Linked DNA regions of Microbulbifer sp. GL-2. The main gene of each other region encodes a partner of the protein of the gene in region 2 in a complex. Links are inferred from orthologs where the notes say so. Each region holds a gene or a part of one and is shown on either strand. Other genes may lie near its edges. The genes, in order: secA and secY.

Region 1 (7,737 bases), 1.8 Mb from region 2 along the record:
TGGCTCCAGTTGCTGCATTGGCATTACCCGCATTTACCAACAAAGCGCGCACTGCCCCTTGAGAGAGATGCTCCCTCGCTACAATCACAGGCGCTGCACAAAAAGAATTCTGGGTAAAAGTGGCGGAAACCGACGCTCCCGCATCAATTTCCATCAGAAGCAGATCGTCGCGCTGCCAGTCTTTAATCCTGGCGGGTACGCTGGCGAGGCGAATGCCTCTTACTGGGGGAAGAGATAAGTCTGACATAACAGTAGCGCTTTTGAGGCTCCGAGGAGACCTGCTCCAAGGTCAAGAGTGGGTGAAAGGGCGCATTATTAAAGCCTATCGGGGGATAGGCAAGAAAAAACAGAGCTTAATGCGGAATTAATACCCATATCCGCAGAATATTTTTTACCGTATGTAAAAAATACCCCGCTAAGGGCGGGGTATTTCTCTACTCAAAGCTCTCTATCAAAACGCTTATAGACTGCTAGCTCTGAGGAGAGGAAGCCAGCTTGCCGTGGCATTGCTTGTACTTCTTACCAGAGCCACAGGGGCAAGGGTCATTGCGGCCTACTTTCGGCCCGCGGCGCTCAGGCACAAGAGCTGCCTGCTGCTGCGGTTCACTCTCAGGCAGGGCGGAAGCCTCAGCGTGCTGCAACTCTAGCTGCTGCTTGCGCTGCTCTTCCAGGCGACGCTGCTCCATTTCTTCCATCTGCTCGCGGGTCATCGGCTCTACATGGGCGAGGATACGCACCACTTCATGCTTGAGATTCTCCAGCATGCTCTGGAACAGGTGGAAAGACTCGCGCTTGAACTCCTGCTTGGGGTTCTTGTTCGCGTATGCACGCAGGCCAATGCCTGCTCTCAGGTGATCCATGCTGGAGAGATGCTCTTTCCACAACTGGTCCAATACCTGCAACATAATCTGGCGCTCAACCGTAGGCATCAGGTTTTCATCACCAGAGGATTCGCTGATACGTGCCACCTTGGTTGCATAGGCTTCCTGGGCCGCGGTAACTAGCTTCTCACGCAGGCTCTCTTCGTGTAGCGTGCGATCTTCATCCAGCCATTGCTGTACCGGCAACTCGATACCCAATTCGCCAGAAAGCTGCTTCTCCAGCGCTGGGATATCCCACTGCTCTTCCACGCTCTGCGGTGGCACAGAAGCAGAAATCACTTCGTTGACCACATCTTCGCGAATAGCGCTAATAGTATCGCTGATCTTGTCTGCTTCCAGCAGTTCATTGCGCTGGCTGTAAATTACCTGGCGCTGGTCGTTGGCCACATCATCGTATTCCAGCAGCTGCTTACGGATATCGAAATTGCGACCTTCAACGCGACGCTGCGCTTTCTCGATAGCATTGGAAACCATGCGGTGCTCGATGGCTTCACCGCGCTCCATACCCAACATCTGCATAAAATTTTTCACCCGATCAGAGGCAAAAATACGCATCAGGTTGTCTTCGAGGGACAGGTAGAAGCGGGTCATTCCAGGATCACCCTGGCGCCCTGCGCGACCACGTAGCTGGTTGTCGATACGGCGGGATTCATGGCGCTCGGTACCGATAATATGCAGACCACCAGCCCCAATTACCTGGTCGTGGCGTTTCTGCCAGTCCTCTTTTACTGCGGCGATTTCAGCCTCGGCCAACTCACGCCCTTTCTCCTGAGCCAGTTCAGCGGCTTCGGCCTCCCAATTACCACCCAGCACAATATCGGTACCGCGACCGGCCATATTAGTGGCGATAGTAACCGCGCCTGGGCGCCCCGCCTGGGCAATAATCTGCGCTTCCCGTTCGTGGTATTTGGCGTTTAGAACCTGATGCTGAATGCCCGCCTTTTGCAGCATGCGCGACATTTCTTCAGAGGTTTCAATTGAAGCAGTACCCACAAGGATCGGCGCCTGCTTCTCACGGCAGTGCTTCACATCCTCAATGATTGCTTCCATTTTCTCTTCTTGACTCAGGTAAACCAGGTCGTTGAGATCTTCCCGCTGAATATCCACGTTAGTGGGGATTACCACCACATCCAGGCCGTAAATCTGCTGAAATTCAAAGGCCTCGGTATCCGCGGTTCCTGTCATACCAGAGAGCTTTGGATAGAAGCGGAATAAGTTCTGGAAGGTCGTGGAAGCCAGAGTTTGGCTCTCGCTCTGGATCTGTACATTCTCTTTCGCTTCCAGAGCCTGATGCAGACCTTCAGACAAACGACGTCCCGGCATGGTACGACCGGTATGCTCATCAATCAGCACCACCTGGCCATTCTGTACGATATAGTCCACATCCTTGTTAAACAGTACATGCGCACGAAGAGCGGCGTGAACATGGTGCAGTAAACCCAGGTTACCGGGTGCATAAAGGGATTCATCTTCCTTCATCAGGCCACTGCGGGAAAGCAGCTCCTCAATCAGCAAATGCCCCTGCTCGGTCATTTCCACCTGGCGCGATTTCTCGTCCACGGTATAGTGGCCTTCACCACCCTCTTCTGCACGCTCCAGCTGAGGGATCAGCTTGTTCATGGCCATATAGAGGTGCGAGGAATCTTCAGCGGCACCGGAGATAATCAGTGGTGTGCGCGCTTCATCAATCAGGATGGAATCCACTTCATCCACGATGGCAAAATTCTGTGGGCGCTGGGTACGATCCTCCTTGCGCAACACCATATTGTCACGCAGGTAATCGAAGCCGAATTCATTATTGGTGCCGTAGGTAATATCGGCCTCATAGGCAGCTTTTTTATCGTCAGGGTGCTGCTGGGAAACAATGACGCCCACACTCAGGCCGAGGAATTCAAAAACGGGGCGCATCCAGTTGGCATCACGGGAAGCGAGGTAATCGTTCACCGTTACAATATGTACACCTTTGCTTTCCAGCGCATTCAGATAGGCTGGCAAAGTTGCCACCAGGGTCTTACCCTCACCGGTACGCATTTCAGCAATGCGACCTTCGTGCAGCGTCATACCACCGATCAACTGGACATCAAAATGGCGCATGCCCAGGGTGCGACGGCCCGCCTCGCGCACTGCAGCAAATGCTTCAGGCAGCAGCTGGTCCAGTGTCTCGCCATCCGCTATACGCTTTTTGAATTCATCTGTTTTAGCGCGAAGGGCTGCGTCATCCAGCTTTTGGAAATCCTCTTCCAAAGCGTTGACTTTTTCCACGACCCGTCGCATGCGCTTCAGCTCGCGGTCATTTTTTGAACCAAAGACCGATTTAATCAGTTTGCCAATCATTATCTAGAAACCACTTATCTTATGTGCGCTGTCGGCGCCAATACTGGGCAGATTGCTGCACCGACACTCCTTTATGCGTGGGGTGCAAGTAAACAGGAAGGCGCAACCGCTGGCAACTCTTATGCCAAGCTGCCGGCAATTACGCGTAAAGGAAGAATAGTTGTTATCTGCCGGTGCGGCGGATGTAGCTGGCCGGATCGACCGTGCGATTGTTCTTGAAGATTTCGAAGTGAACATGGGGCCCGGTTGAGCGGCCACTGGAACCCATCTGGGCGATAACCTGCCCCTTTTTTACAACATCACCAAGGCCAACCTTGAGGTTGTTATTATGCCCGTAGCGTGTTGAATAACCATTGCCATGGTTAATCTCCACCAGCTGACCATAGCCGTGACGCTCGTCAGCCCAGGTCACTACGCCAGCGGCAACAGAAACCACATCTGAACCCATTTTTCCGGCGAAATCGACTCCCTTGTGCCAGGTGCGACGCCCGGTAAATGGGTCGGTGCGATAGCCGTAGCGGGAGGACATCCAGCCCTTGGTAATCGGGCGCCCGGCGATAAACTGCTCATCCTCAAGCTTGAGATTTGCCATCAGGGACTCAAGCGTATTGAGCTGCATCTGACGATCATCAATCTGGTGTGACAAATCACCGATGACATCAATAAATTCGGGGGGGTGGTATGGGAGTTCTGAGGCACCGGCAATTCCGGGATCTTCTGGCCCACCGATAGCGGGGGCAGCGCTGAACTCGAACTCGCCCTCATCCAGATTCGCTGCCGCTGTGAGTCGCTCACCAAGGGCATCCAGACGGGTGAGGCGGGCCTGTAGCTCCGCCAGCTTTACTGTCAGGGCTGCCAGCTGCTCACGCGCTTCCTGGTCGGCTCCCTCAATCTCCTCCTGCTGCTTACGCAGGGCGCGCTCCCAGGCCTTGGCAGTACGCGCATCGAACAGGTCGCTTTTAGCTACCGGCAGGTTGGCGCCGAGAAAAAATGCACCGACAGGGAGACCGAGCAGGCACAGCCCCAGCAGCGCCTTACTCAAGCCGCCAAAATTTAAGCTGCGGGTTGCACCGCGCTCATTGACCAGGATTACTTTCATAGCAAGCGGGAGAAGTTCGACATATTGTAATTTTGATCGCCACTGATATGAGACGTTATCTCAGCGCTATACCTCATACCAATGATTTGGCAATTCCAATTAAATTAAGGATACCAGAATTGTCGCCGGCTTCTCTGTGAATCATGCACGTAAAAAAGCCGGCAATATGACGCCGGCTTTTTGCGGGAGCATCAAACTGCCAATATCGGTTTGATATAGGAGATAGGTGCCTCCTGCTCGCCCTCAAAGGTTACCATTTCCCAGGCATCCTTCTGAGTCATCAGGTGGCGCAGGGACTTGTTGTTCAGTGAGTGGCCGGATTTAAAGGCCTTGAACTCACCGATCACACTGGTTCCCAGAAGATAGAGGTCACCGATTGCATCGAGAATTTTGTGCTTCACAAATTCGTCTTCGTAACGTAACCCACCCTCGTTCAGAATACGATACTGGTCGATCACAATGGCATTGTCCACTGATCCACCCTGTACCAACCCCTTGGAGCGCAGGTATTCAATCTCGTGCATAAAACCGAAAGTGCGCGCCCGGCTTACTTCTTTAACAAAAGAGGTGCTGGAAAAATCCACAGAGGAGGTCAGGTTACGCCCCTGAAACACCGGGTGATCGAAGTCGATAGTAAAAGACACTTTGAAGCCGTCGAAGGGCAGGAAGCTGGCAACTTTATCGCCCTCTTCAACTGTAACCGGCTTTTTGATGCGCAGGAATTTCTTCGCTGCAGATTGCTCCTGGATACCTGCGGACTGAATCAGGAATACGAATGGGCCTGCACTACCGTCCATAATCGGCACTTCCTGGGCGGACAGCTCGACAATCGCATTGTCGATACCAAGTCCAGCCATGGCCGAGAGCAGGTGCTCAACGGTAGCAATACGTACATCGCCCTTGACCAAGGTGGTGGAAAGCAGGGTATCCCCAACATTCTCCGCACGGGCCTCAATCTCAACCACCGGGTCCAAGTCGGTTCTACGGAACACGATGCCGGTGTCTACGGGTGCTGGTTTAAGGGTCAGGACGACCTTTTTACCAGTGTGCAGACCTACGCCAGTGGCGCGAATAGCATTTTTAAGCGTGCGCTGTTTGATCATGAAACTATCTTTTCCCAGTCGGTGGTCTACGCATAAAGCGCAGCAAGCCGCCGATATTAGCATAATTGCGACGCCAATACCAATTATGAGCGGGTGGTCACTTCAACACACCGCCACCTACCTTTTAGGATAGCTCAAGCAAAGATTGGAGCGCCACGTCTCAGTCGCTAAGACAGCATTCTAAGATCTCAAGCTCCACGGGCACTGTAAAAAATTGTTAATTATCTTATTTTTATCGACCTGTCGGTCCCAGGGCTCTCGGAAGAACCACTATTTGAGAACCTTCTCACACTAAGGCCTGGAATAAGTCTGTACAGGTCGCACCACAGAGGCGACACCCGATTCTGGAATCGGGTGGACATGAGCGGTGTACTGCCTCTGTGGTACAGACGCTTAATCAGCCTGGCGACGAAGGAATGCTGGAATATCCAGGTATTCCATGTCAGCGTCAGCCGGATTGAGCGCAGGCGCAGGGCGCTTAGGGCGCTCAACATCCACCCGTGGGCGTGTATCTGCAGTTTCACGAGATACAAGCCCCGCAGCGCCATGGCTTTCACGCATATCACGCATATCACGCATATCGCGTGTTTCACGAGGCTCTCGGGCTTCAGCACGACGAGTGTTATCTACCACTTTTGCCGGGCGCGCCGCAGGAGTTCCTTCACCCAAGCCAGCAGCAACCACGGTCACGCGCATCTCGTCACCGAGCTTGTCATCTACCGCGGTACCGATCACCACAGTAGCTTCATCGGAAGCGATGTCCTGAACAATCTCACCGACTTCGGAGTATTCACCCAGGGTGAGTTCCTGACAGCCAGCCTCTTCACTGCCAGTAATAATATTTACCAGGATACCGCGAGCGCCAGCCAAATTGACATTATCCAGCAGCGGGCTACGTACGGCCTTTTCTGCGGCTTCGCGGGAGCGGTTCTCACCAACAGCCGAACCGGACCCCATCATCGCCATGCCCATTTCAGACATCACCGTGCGCACATCGGCAAAATCGACGTTCATGATACCCGGGCGGATCATCAAGTCGGCAATTCCCTGCACTGCACCCAGCAACACGTTGTCAGCCTCTTTATAGGCAGACTTCATAGTGATCTTACTGCCCAACACTTCAAGCAGGCGGTCATTAGGGATAGTGATCAACGAGTCAACTTTGTCACGCAGCTCGAGGATACCCTCTTCGGCTACCACAGTGCGTTTGCGCCCCTCAATTTTAAATGGACGGGTAACAACTGCGACCGTAAGAATTCCCAACTCTTTGGCAATCTCTGCAACAATCGGGGCACCACCGGTACCGGTACCACCGCCCATACCCGCAGTGATAAACACCATATCCGCTCCGGTCAATACCTCGGCAATACGATCACGATCTTCCAGTGCTGACTGACGGCCAACATCGGGGTTGGCTCCGGCACCTAAGCCCCGGGTAATTGTATTACCCAGCTGCATTATCGTTTGTGCCTGAATATCCTTCAGCGCCTGAGCGTCGGTGTTTGCGCAAATAAAATCCACGCCCTCAACGTCACTGGCAATCATATGCTTTACAGCATTGCCACCGCCGCCGCCGACTCCTATTACCTTGATGACAGGTTTATCCTGTACGCTATCAACTAGCTCGAACATCGCTGTTCCCCTTTCTTGCTCATGTCGAATTTTACAGCCACGCCTAAAAAAAATCCCTTATGGGACGGCTAATTCTGGTTGCACGCTATTACAAATTACCGCGAAACCAGTGCTTTACTTTATCCCACCACGGATTATCGTTACGCGTGGGCTGTATTCTGCCCTCAGCGGCCTCTTCCTGCTGCATCGCGTACATCAATAACCCAACCCCTGTGGAGTAAATCGGATTGCTCACAATATCAGTCAATCCGGCAATTCCCTGTGGTATTGCGAGTCTTACCGGCATATGGAAAATTTCTTCAGCCAGTTCAACTGCACCTTCCATTTTTGACGACCCCCCGGTTAAAACCACACCCGCTGCGCAAAGGTCTTCAAAACCACTGCGGCGCAACTCAGCCTGCACCAAAGTGAAAAGTTCGTCATAGCGCGGCTCGACTACTTCCGCCAGTGCCTGCCGGGATAAATCCCTCGGTGCCCGGTCTCCAACGCTCGGCACCTTAATGGTTTCACCTTCCCGTGCGAGTTTTGCCAGGGCGCAGGCATATTTTATTTTCAAATCTTCCGCATGGGGTGTCGGCGTACGCAGGGCCATAGCAATATCGTTGGTGACCTGATCACCCGCAATAGGAATCACCCCAGTGTGGCGAATCGAACCACCGGTAAATACTGCAATATCAGTGGTACCACC
Region 2 (7,381 bases):
GCCCTTCAGACGCGCCGCTTCCTTATAGTAGTTACGGAACTGCTTTTCCAGTACGCCGTAGATACGACGAACTTTTTGCTTTTCGCGCAGCTGGATACCGTAGTCGGACAGACGACCGCGACCAGCGCCATGCTGACCGGGTTTGGATTCTGCGCGACACTTAGAGTCGTGTGGACGAACACCACTCTTCAGCTGCAGGTCAGTCCCTTCACGACGGGACAGTTTACATTTTGGTCCAATATAACGTGCCATATTATCAGCCCCCTCTTACACGCGACGTTTCTTGGGCGGACGACAACCATTATGTGGGATCGGCGTCACGTCGGTGATGTTGGTGATCTTGTAGCCGCAGTTGTTCAGTGCGCGAACAGCAGATTCGCGACCGGGGCCAGGGCCCTTTACTTCTACGTCGAGGTTTTTCAGGCCGTAATCCTGAGCGGCAGTACCTGCGCGCTCAGCGGCAACCTGGGCTGCAAACGGGGTGCTCTTACGTGAGCCACGGAAACCAGATCCACCTGCGGTGGCCCAGCTGAGGGTATTACCCTGGCGATCAGTGATCGTCACGATCGTATTGTTGAACGATGCGTGGATGTGGGCAATACCGTCGACAACGGTCTTTTTGACCTTTTTGCGAACAGTAGTTTTTGGCTTAGCCATACCAGTATCCTAAATCCTGTATCAAATCCCCTCGGTTTCTCACCGGGAAGGGGTTTCTTAAACCGCGATATCGCGCCTTAATCAGGCTTACTTGCGAATCGGCTTGCGCGGACCCTTACGGGTACGGGCATTGGTCTTGGTGCGCTGACCACGCAGCGGCAAGCTGCGACGGTGACGCAGACCGCGATAGCAACCCAGGTCCATCAAACGCTTGATGTTCATGGATACTTCACGGCGCAGATCGCCTTCAACAGTGAGTTTTGCAACTTCACCACGGATGGTTTCGATCTGCTCTTCAGACAAGTCGCGGATTTTGGTGGATTCAGCGATACCAACCGCTGCCAAAATAGATTTTGACTTAGTGAGACCTACCCCATAAATGTGGGTCAGGGAGATCACGGCGTGCTTGTGGTCTGGTACATTGACACCAGCAATACGTGCCATAGAGGCGTACTCCACGTATTGGAGCCACTGCTATATATAAGTATGTGACTCTACTTTGATTTCGGCGCTGACAGCGACTAAAAAACCGACGGCGCCACCAAAAAGGCGCGCAAGAATAGCTTTTCAGACACTAATTTGCAATAGCCCACAACCGTTTCGGCCTCCCGAAACGGCTGCGGACGACAGTCAACGCCCCCAATTGGAAGCGGGCCTATCGGCCTGCTTCCCACCCCAGAGATATTCTCTAAGGTGTTGCCAAACGGTACGGGGCTGTACCACTTGGCGAATTCTTCCAGCTTTTACAGGGGCGCCCAGTGGACGCACCCTGCAAGGGGCTGGCCCCTTATTAGCCTTGACGCTGCTTGTGACGTGGCTCAGCGCTGCAGATTACCCGCAGAACGCCTTTGCGACGTACGATTTTGCAGTTACGGCAGATCTTTTTAACAGAAGCGCGTACTTTCATGACCTTACCTCAATTCAATCAAACTGCGAGCAGGTGACGCACTAGCGACGACCGTAGCTTTGCAGATTCGCTTTTTTCATCAAGCCCTCGTACTGGTGCGACAGCAGATGCGATTGTACCTGTGCCATAAAGTCCATCACTACTACAACTACGATCAGCAGTGAGGTACCCCCCAGATAGAAGGGAACGTTAAACCCGACCACCAGGAACTGCGGCAGCAAGGATACCAGCGCGATATACACAGCACCTACCAGAGTGAGTCGGGTCAACACGCTGTCGATATAGCGGGCCGTCTGCTCACCGGGGCGAATACCTGGTACATAAGCACCGGACTTTTTCAGGTTGTCTGCAACTTCATTCGGGTTAAACATCAACGCCGTGTAAAAGAAGCAGAAGAAACCAATCAGCAGTGCGAACAAAATAATGTTCAACGGCTGCCCTGGTCCCAGCTGCAGCGCCATCCACTGCAGAATCTGAGCACCTATACCCTCTCCACCCTGTCCGAACCACTGTGCCAGCGTCGCTGGGAACAGCAGAATACTACTGGCGAAGATTACCGGGATAACACCGGCCATATTCACCTTCAGCGGCAGGTGGCTCGCCTGCGCAGCGGGTGCAGCGGAATAGCGACCAGCCTGACGTCGGGCGTGGTTAATAGTAATTCGACGCTGACCGCGTTCCATCACCACCACAAAGAACACAACAGCGAGGGCAATTACGCCGATGATCAGCAGCATAAGGATATGCAGCTCACCTTGTCGTGCCTGTTCAAACGCCTGACCGATAGCGCCGGGTAAACCGGCCACGATACCGGCAAAAATCAGCATGGAAATGCCGTTGCCAACACCGCGCTCAGTGATCTGCTCACCGAGCCACATCATAAATACAGCACCGGTCACCAGTGACGTCACCGCCACAAAGTAAAAACCAAACGCCGGCTCAGATGAGTAAGCCAGATTCTGCCCTGCTAGCCCGAAGGTCATGCCGATACCCTGAATAAGGGCCAGCAGTACGGTCAGGTAGCGGGTGTACTGGTTGATCTTACGTCTTCCAGCCTCCCCCTCTTTCTTCAATGCTTCCAGCGAAGGAGTCACCGCGCTCATCAACTGCATGATGATGGACGCGGAGATGTAGGGCATGATGCCCAGAGCCAAAATACTCATCCTCTCCAGGGCGCCGCCTGAGAACATGTTAAACAGGCCAAGGATGGTTCCCTGGTTCTGATTAAACAGGTTCGACAGCTTTTCCGGATCAATGCCGGGCACCGGAATATGTGTCCCCAGTCGATAAACAAGAATCGCTAGAAACAGAAAACGAAGACGAGCCCAAAGCTCGCCCAATCCCTTGCTGTTGCCCAGGGGATTTCCACCGGATCCTGGTCGTGCCATTGGCGCCTCGATTAGTCTTCTATTTTACCGCCAGCAGCTTCGATAGCCGCCTTTGCACCTTTGGTCACTCCCAGACCCTTTACGGTAACAGCTTTAGTCAGCTCACCTGAGAGAAATACTTTGGCGCGTTTAATATGGCTGCCGATAATATCGGCATTCTTCAGCGCTGCCAAATCGATTACGTCACTTTCTACCTTCGCCAGCTCTGCCAAGCGCACTTCTGCGGTAAAGCGAGAAACGCGAGCGGTGAAACCGTACTTCGGCAAACGCTTCTGCAAAGGCATCTGACCGCCTTCGAAGCCCGGACGAACACTGCCGCCGGAACGCGCTTTTTGACCTTTGTGGCCGCGGCCACCGGTCTTACCCAATCCACTACCAATACCACGGCCAACGCGCTTAGCGCTGTGCTTGTGGCCTTGTGCGGGAGATAAGTCGTTCAAACGCATGTTATTCCCCCTCCACCTTAATCAGGTAGTTAACTTTGTTGATCATACCGCGCACAGAGGGAGTATCTTCCACTTCCACTGTGTGGCCGATACGGCGCAGGCCCAGACCGGCAACGCACGCCTGATGACTTTTCAGGCGTCCGTTGATGCTTTTGGTCTGGGTGACTTTAATGGTCTTCTTAGCCATGGTCTTAACCCACCAATAACCTTAAATCTGGACTGTGATTAGCCCAGAATCTCTTCGACTGATTTACCACGCTTGGCAGCTACATCTTCCGGACTCTGCATTTGCTCCAGAGCTTTGAAAGTTGCACGTACTACGTTCACCGGATTGGTGGAGCCGTAGCACTTGGCCAATACGTTGTGTACGCCAGCCATTTCCAGTACGGAGCGCATAGCACCGCCGGCAATGACGCCAGTACCCTGGGAAGCGGGCTGCATGTAAACCTTGGAACCGCCGTGACGACCATTGGTAGCGTACTGGATGGTATCGCCATTCAGTTCTACCTGGACCATATTGCGGCGTGCAGCTTCCATCGCCTTCTGGATCGCAACTGGCACTTCACGCGCCTTGCCACGTCCGAAACCGACACGGCCGTTGCCATCGCCAACAACAGTCAGTGCAGTAAAGGCGAAGATACGACCACCTTTAACAGTCTTGGCAACGCGATTGACCTGGACCAGCTTCTCCTGCAGGCCTTCGTCGTTGCTTTTGTCTTTCTCTCTAGCCATAACTCAACCCTTAGAATTTCAGACCGGCTTCGCGGGCAGCGTCAGCCAGGGCCTTAACGCGGCCATGGTACCTGAAGCCGCTACGATCAAAGGCAACTTGTTCAACACCAGCGGCCTTGGCACGCTCGGCGATCAGTTTGCCAACCGCAGTAGCGGCATCAGCGTTGCCGGTTTTACCTGAGCGCAGGTCCTTGTCCAGGGTAGAGGCGGAAGCCAGTACCGCATTGCCTTCGGCAGACAGGATCTGTGCGTAAATGTGACGTGGTGTGCGGTTCACGGTGAGGCGAACGGCGCCCAGCTCACTGATCTTGGCGCGGGCACGACGTGCACGACGCAAGCGAGATGCTTTCTTAACGTTCATATCTATGCCCTATTTACTTCTTCTTGGCCTCTTTGCGATACACGCGCTCATCGGCATAACGGACACCCTTACCTTTGTAGGGCTCCGGCGGACGGAACGCACGGATCTCAGCGGCCACTTGGCCCAGCAGCTGTTTATTGCTGCTCTTGAGTACGATTTCAGTCTGGGATGGCGTTTCCGCAGTCACACCTTCTGGCAACTGATAATCGATCGGATGGGAGAAGCCCAGGGTCAGGTTAACCGTTTTACCGGTGGCTTTCGCACGATAACCAACACCCAGCAACTGCAGCTTCTTTTCGAAGCCAGCACTTACGCCTATCACCATGTTATTAACCAGTGCACGGGTAGTACCCGCCAATGCCCTGGCCTGCTTGGAGCTATTGCGCGCGGCAAAAGTTAGCTGGCTATCTGCCTGGCTCACTTCTACATCACCGTGAATAACCATATCCAGGTTACCGCTACCGCCTTTAACAGCGATGTTTTGACCTTTCAGGTCAACAGTAACACCTGCGGGGACAACTATCGGACTATTTGCTACTCGAGACATTATGACCCCCGCTTAGAATACGGTGCAAAGCACTTCGCCACCGACACCGGCTTGGCGAGCAGCGCGATCAGTCATTACACCTTTAGAGGTGGAAACGATCGCGATACCCAGGCCACCGCGTACGGTCGGCAGAGCTTTTTTACCAGTGTAAGAGCGCAGACCTGGACGGGAAACACGGTCCAGCTCGGCAATAACCGGCTTACCCTGAAAGTATTTCAGAGCAATAGTCAGTTCAGGCTTAGCGCCTTCACTTACACTTAAATCAGTAACATAGCCTTCGTCTTTCAGGACTTTAGCTACTGCTACCTTCACTTTTGATGATGGCAGTGTGACTTCCGCCTTTCCGCGAGCCAGGGCGTTGCGGATGCGAGTCAGCATATCTGCCAACGGATCTTGCATACTCATCTTTTGAGACTCCTCAAATCTGCCTAAACCAGCCGGTAATTACCAGCTGGACTTCACGAGGCCAGGGACATCACCACGCATCGCGGCTTCGCGCAGCTTGTTACGGCACAGGCCGAACTTGCGGTATACAGCGTGGGGGCGACCAGTGATACGACAGCGACGTTGCTGACGTACCGGGCTTGCATCGCGCGGCATTTTCTGCAGCTTGAGTTGAGCCTCCCACTGTTCTTCTTCAGAAGCAGTGGTACTGGCGATGATCGCCTTCAGCTCTTGACGCTTCTCGGCGTACTTAGCTGCGGTTCGAGCGCGCTTGTTCTCACGCGCAATCATGGATTTCTTCGCCATGGAATCCTCTTAACCCTTAAAGGGGAAGTTGAACGCTTTCAGCAGCGCACGACCTTCGTCGTCGTTTGCGGCTGTGGTTGTAATACAAATATCCAGACCGCGGAGCTTGTCTACTTTGTCGTAGTCAACTTCCGGGAAGATGATTTGCTCAGTCACACCCATAGAGAAGTTACCGCGGCCGTCAAACTGCTTCGGGCTAATGCCACGGAAGTCACGGATACGCGGAATCGCGATGTCGATCAAACGCTCAAGGAAATCATACATGCGCTCACCGCGCAGAGTTACCTTGCAACCGATCGGCCAACCGTCGCGAATCTTAAAGCCCGCAATTGACTTGCGTGCTTTAGTAACGATGGGTTTTTGACCAGAAATTGCTGTCATGTCACTGACAGCGTGCTCCAGCACCTTTTTATCACCAATCGCTTCACCAACACCCATGTTGATGGTGACCTTGGTGATGCGCGGCACTGCCATCACATTCTCGAGACCAAGCTCGTCTTTAAGCTTGGGCGCGAGTTCCTTAGTGTAGAGCTCTTTAAGCTTTGCCATGATCTACCAACCTGCTCTTGCGCTAAAGCCTTAGATGGCTTCGCCGCTGGATTTGAAGACGCGAATCTTAGTGCCGTCTTCCAGTACTTTAAAGCCTACCCGGTCAGCCTTCTGGGTGTTGGGGTTGAAGATGGCTACGTTGGAAGCTTGGATTGCCGCTTCTTTTTCAACGATGCCGCCAGCAACGCCCAGCTGGGGATTTGGCTTTTGGTGTTTCTTGATCATCTGTATGCCGGCAACAATCAGGCGGCCGTCGTTCAGTACTTTACGTACTGAACCACGCTTGCCCTTGTCGCGACCGGCGATAACGATCACTTCGTCGTCACGCTTGATCTTGCGCATAACTCTTCTCCGCTCGAGGCTTAGATAACTTCGGGGGCGAGCGAGATGATCTTCATGAACTTCTCACCACGCAGTTCGCGAGTTACCGGACCAAAAATACGGGTGCCAACCGGCGCCAATTGCTGGTTCAGCAATACCGCTGCGTTATCGTCAAATTTAATCAGGGAACCATCCGCGCGACGCACACCTTTTCTGGTGCGAACCACGACGGCATTCATTACCTGACCCTTCTTCACTTTACCGCGGGGAATGGCTTCCTTAACGGTTACCTTGATAATGTCGCCCACGCCGGCATAACGACGATGGGAGCCGCCCAGCACCTTGATGCACATGACGCGGCGAGCCCCACTGTTGTCAGCTACTTCTAAGTAGGATTCCGCTTGAATCATTGTCTCTCTCCGAAACCTTTCAATTCGGCAGTCAATGCGCTAGGGGTTATACCTTCGCCGCACGCTCTACAATTTTCTGCAAAGCCCAAGATTTGCTCTTGGACAGCGGACGAGATTCCTCGATGGTTACAACATCACCGATGCTGCAATCATTGTTCTCGTCATGTGCCTTGAGCTTTGTGGACTTGTTTACAATTTTGCCGTAGATCGGGTGCTTAACACGGCGCTCGATCAAAACGGTGATGGTTTTATCCATCTTGTCACTCACAACCTTGCCGGTCAGAGTACGCTTCAGTTTTGCTTCAGCCATGAT

Evidence for each region.
Region 1: the proteins of secY (region 2) and secA are in contact, whole or in part, in a crystal structure (PDB 3DIN), measured with the Thermotoga maritima proteins. The link is inferred for Microbulbifer sp. GL-2 from one-to-one orthologs. Residues at the interface, in WP_004081795.1 of Thermotoga maritima: Glu108, Gly109, Glu110, Glu111, Ala236, Glu237, Arg238, Arg239, Ile240, Thr241, Ile242, Gln243, Tyr244, Ala245, Arg246, Arg247, Val248, Thr249, Gly250, Arg251, Arg252, Val253, Tyr254, Gly256, Ala257, Ser258, Thr259, Tyr260, Leu261, Pro262; in WP_004082002.1 of Thermotoga maritima: Glu261, Ala262, Arg263, Lys300, Ala301, Arg302, Thr303, Ile304, Ile305, Leu323, Tyr324, Asp325, Pro326, Val329, Ser330, Tyr333, Ile336, Lys340, Phe345, Val349, Glu363, Phe364, Tyr374, Ser375, Gly376, Gly377, Glu393, Ile395, Thr482, Ser483.

The regions. Positions count from the first base shown.
Region 1 is NZ_AP019807.1:2,721,468-2,729,204, reverse strand. Bases 271-3,519 are described here. They hold secA (preprotein translocase subunit SecA), read right to left. Parts: upstream 3,216-3,519; coding sequence 471-3,215; downstream 271-470. Other genes in these bases: GL2_RS11865 (M23 family metallopeptidase), read right to left, coding at 3,379-3,519. In the rest of the region: bifunctional glutamate N-acetyltransferase/amino-acid acetyltransferase ArgJ, read right to left, coding at 1-247; more of GL2_RS11865, read right to left, coding at 3,520-4,314; lpxC (UDP-3-O-acyl-N-acetylglucosamine deacetylase), read right to left, coding at 4,506-5,417; cell division protein FtsZ, read right to left, coding at 5,811-7,049; cell division protein FtsA, read right to left, coding at 7,138-7,737. UniProt on the Escherichia coli protein: Required for protein export, interacts with the SecYEG preprotein conducting channel.
Region 2 is NZ_AP019807.1:898,346-905,726, forward strand. What follows is about bases 780-3,672. They hold secY (preprotein translocase subunit SecY), read right to left. Parts: upstream 2,953-3,672; coding sequence 1,606-2,952; downstream 780-1,605. Other genes in these bases: rpsM (30S ribosomal protein S13), read right to left, coding at 780-1,101; rpmJ (50S ribosomal protein L36), read right to left, coding at 1,448-1,564; rplO (50S ribosomal protein L15), read right to left, coding at 2,964-3,398; rpmD (50S ribosomal protein L30), read right to left, coding at 3,400-3,585; rpsE (30S ribosomal protein S5), read right to left, coding at 3,624-3,672. Also shown: rpsD (30S ribosomal protein S4), read right to left, coding at 1-252; rpsK (30S ribosomal protein S11), read right to left, coding at 268-657; more of rpsM, read right to left, coding at 745-779; more of rpsE, read right to left, coding at 3,673-4,130; rplR (50S ribosomal protein L18), read right to left, coding at 4,141-4,491; rplF (50S ribosomal protein L6), read right to left, coding at 4,505-5,038; rpsH (30S ribosomal protein S8), read right to left, coding at 5,051-5,443; rpsN (30S ribosomal protein S14), read right to left, coding at 5,483-5,788; rplE (50S ribosomal protein L5), read right to left, coding at 5,798-6,337; rplX (50S ribosomal protein L24), read right to left, coding at 6,368-6,679; rplN (50S ribosomal protein L14), read right to left, coding at 6,700-7,068; rpsQ (30S ribosomal protein S17), read right to left, coding at 7,115-7,378; rpmC (50S ribosomal protein L29), read right to left, coding at 7,381-7,381. UniProt on the Escherichia coli protein: The central subunit of the protein translocation channel SecYEG. Consists of two halves formed by TMs 1-5 and 6-10.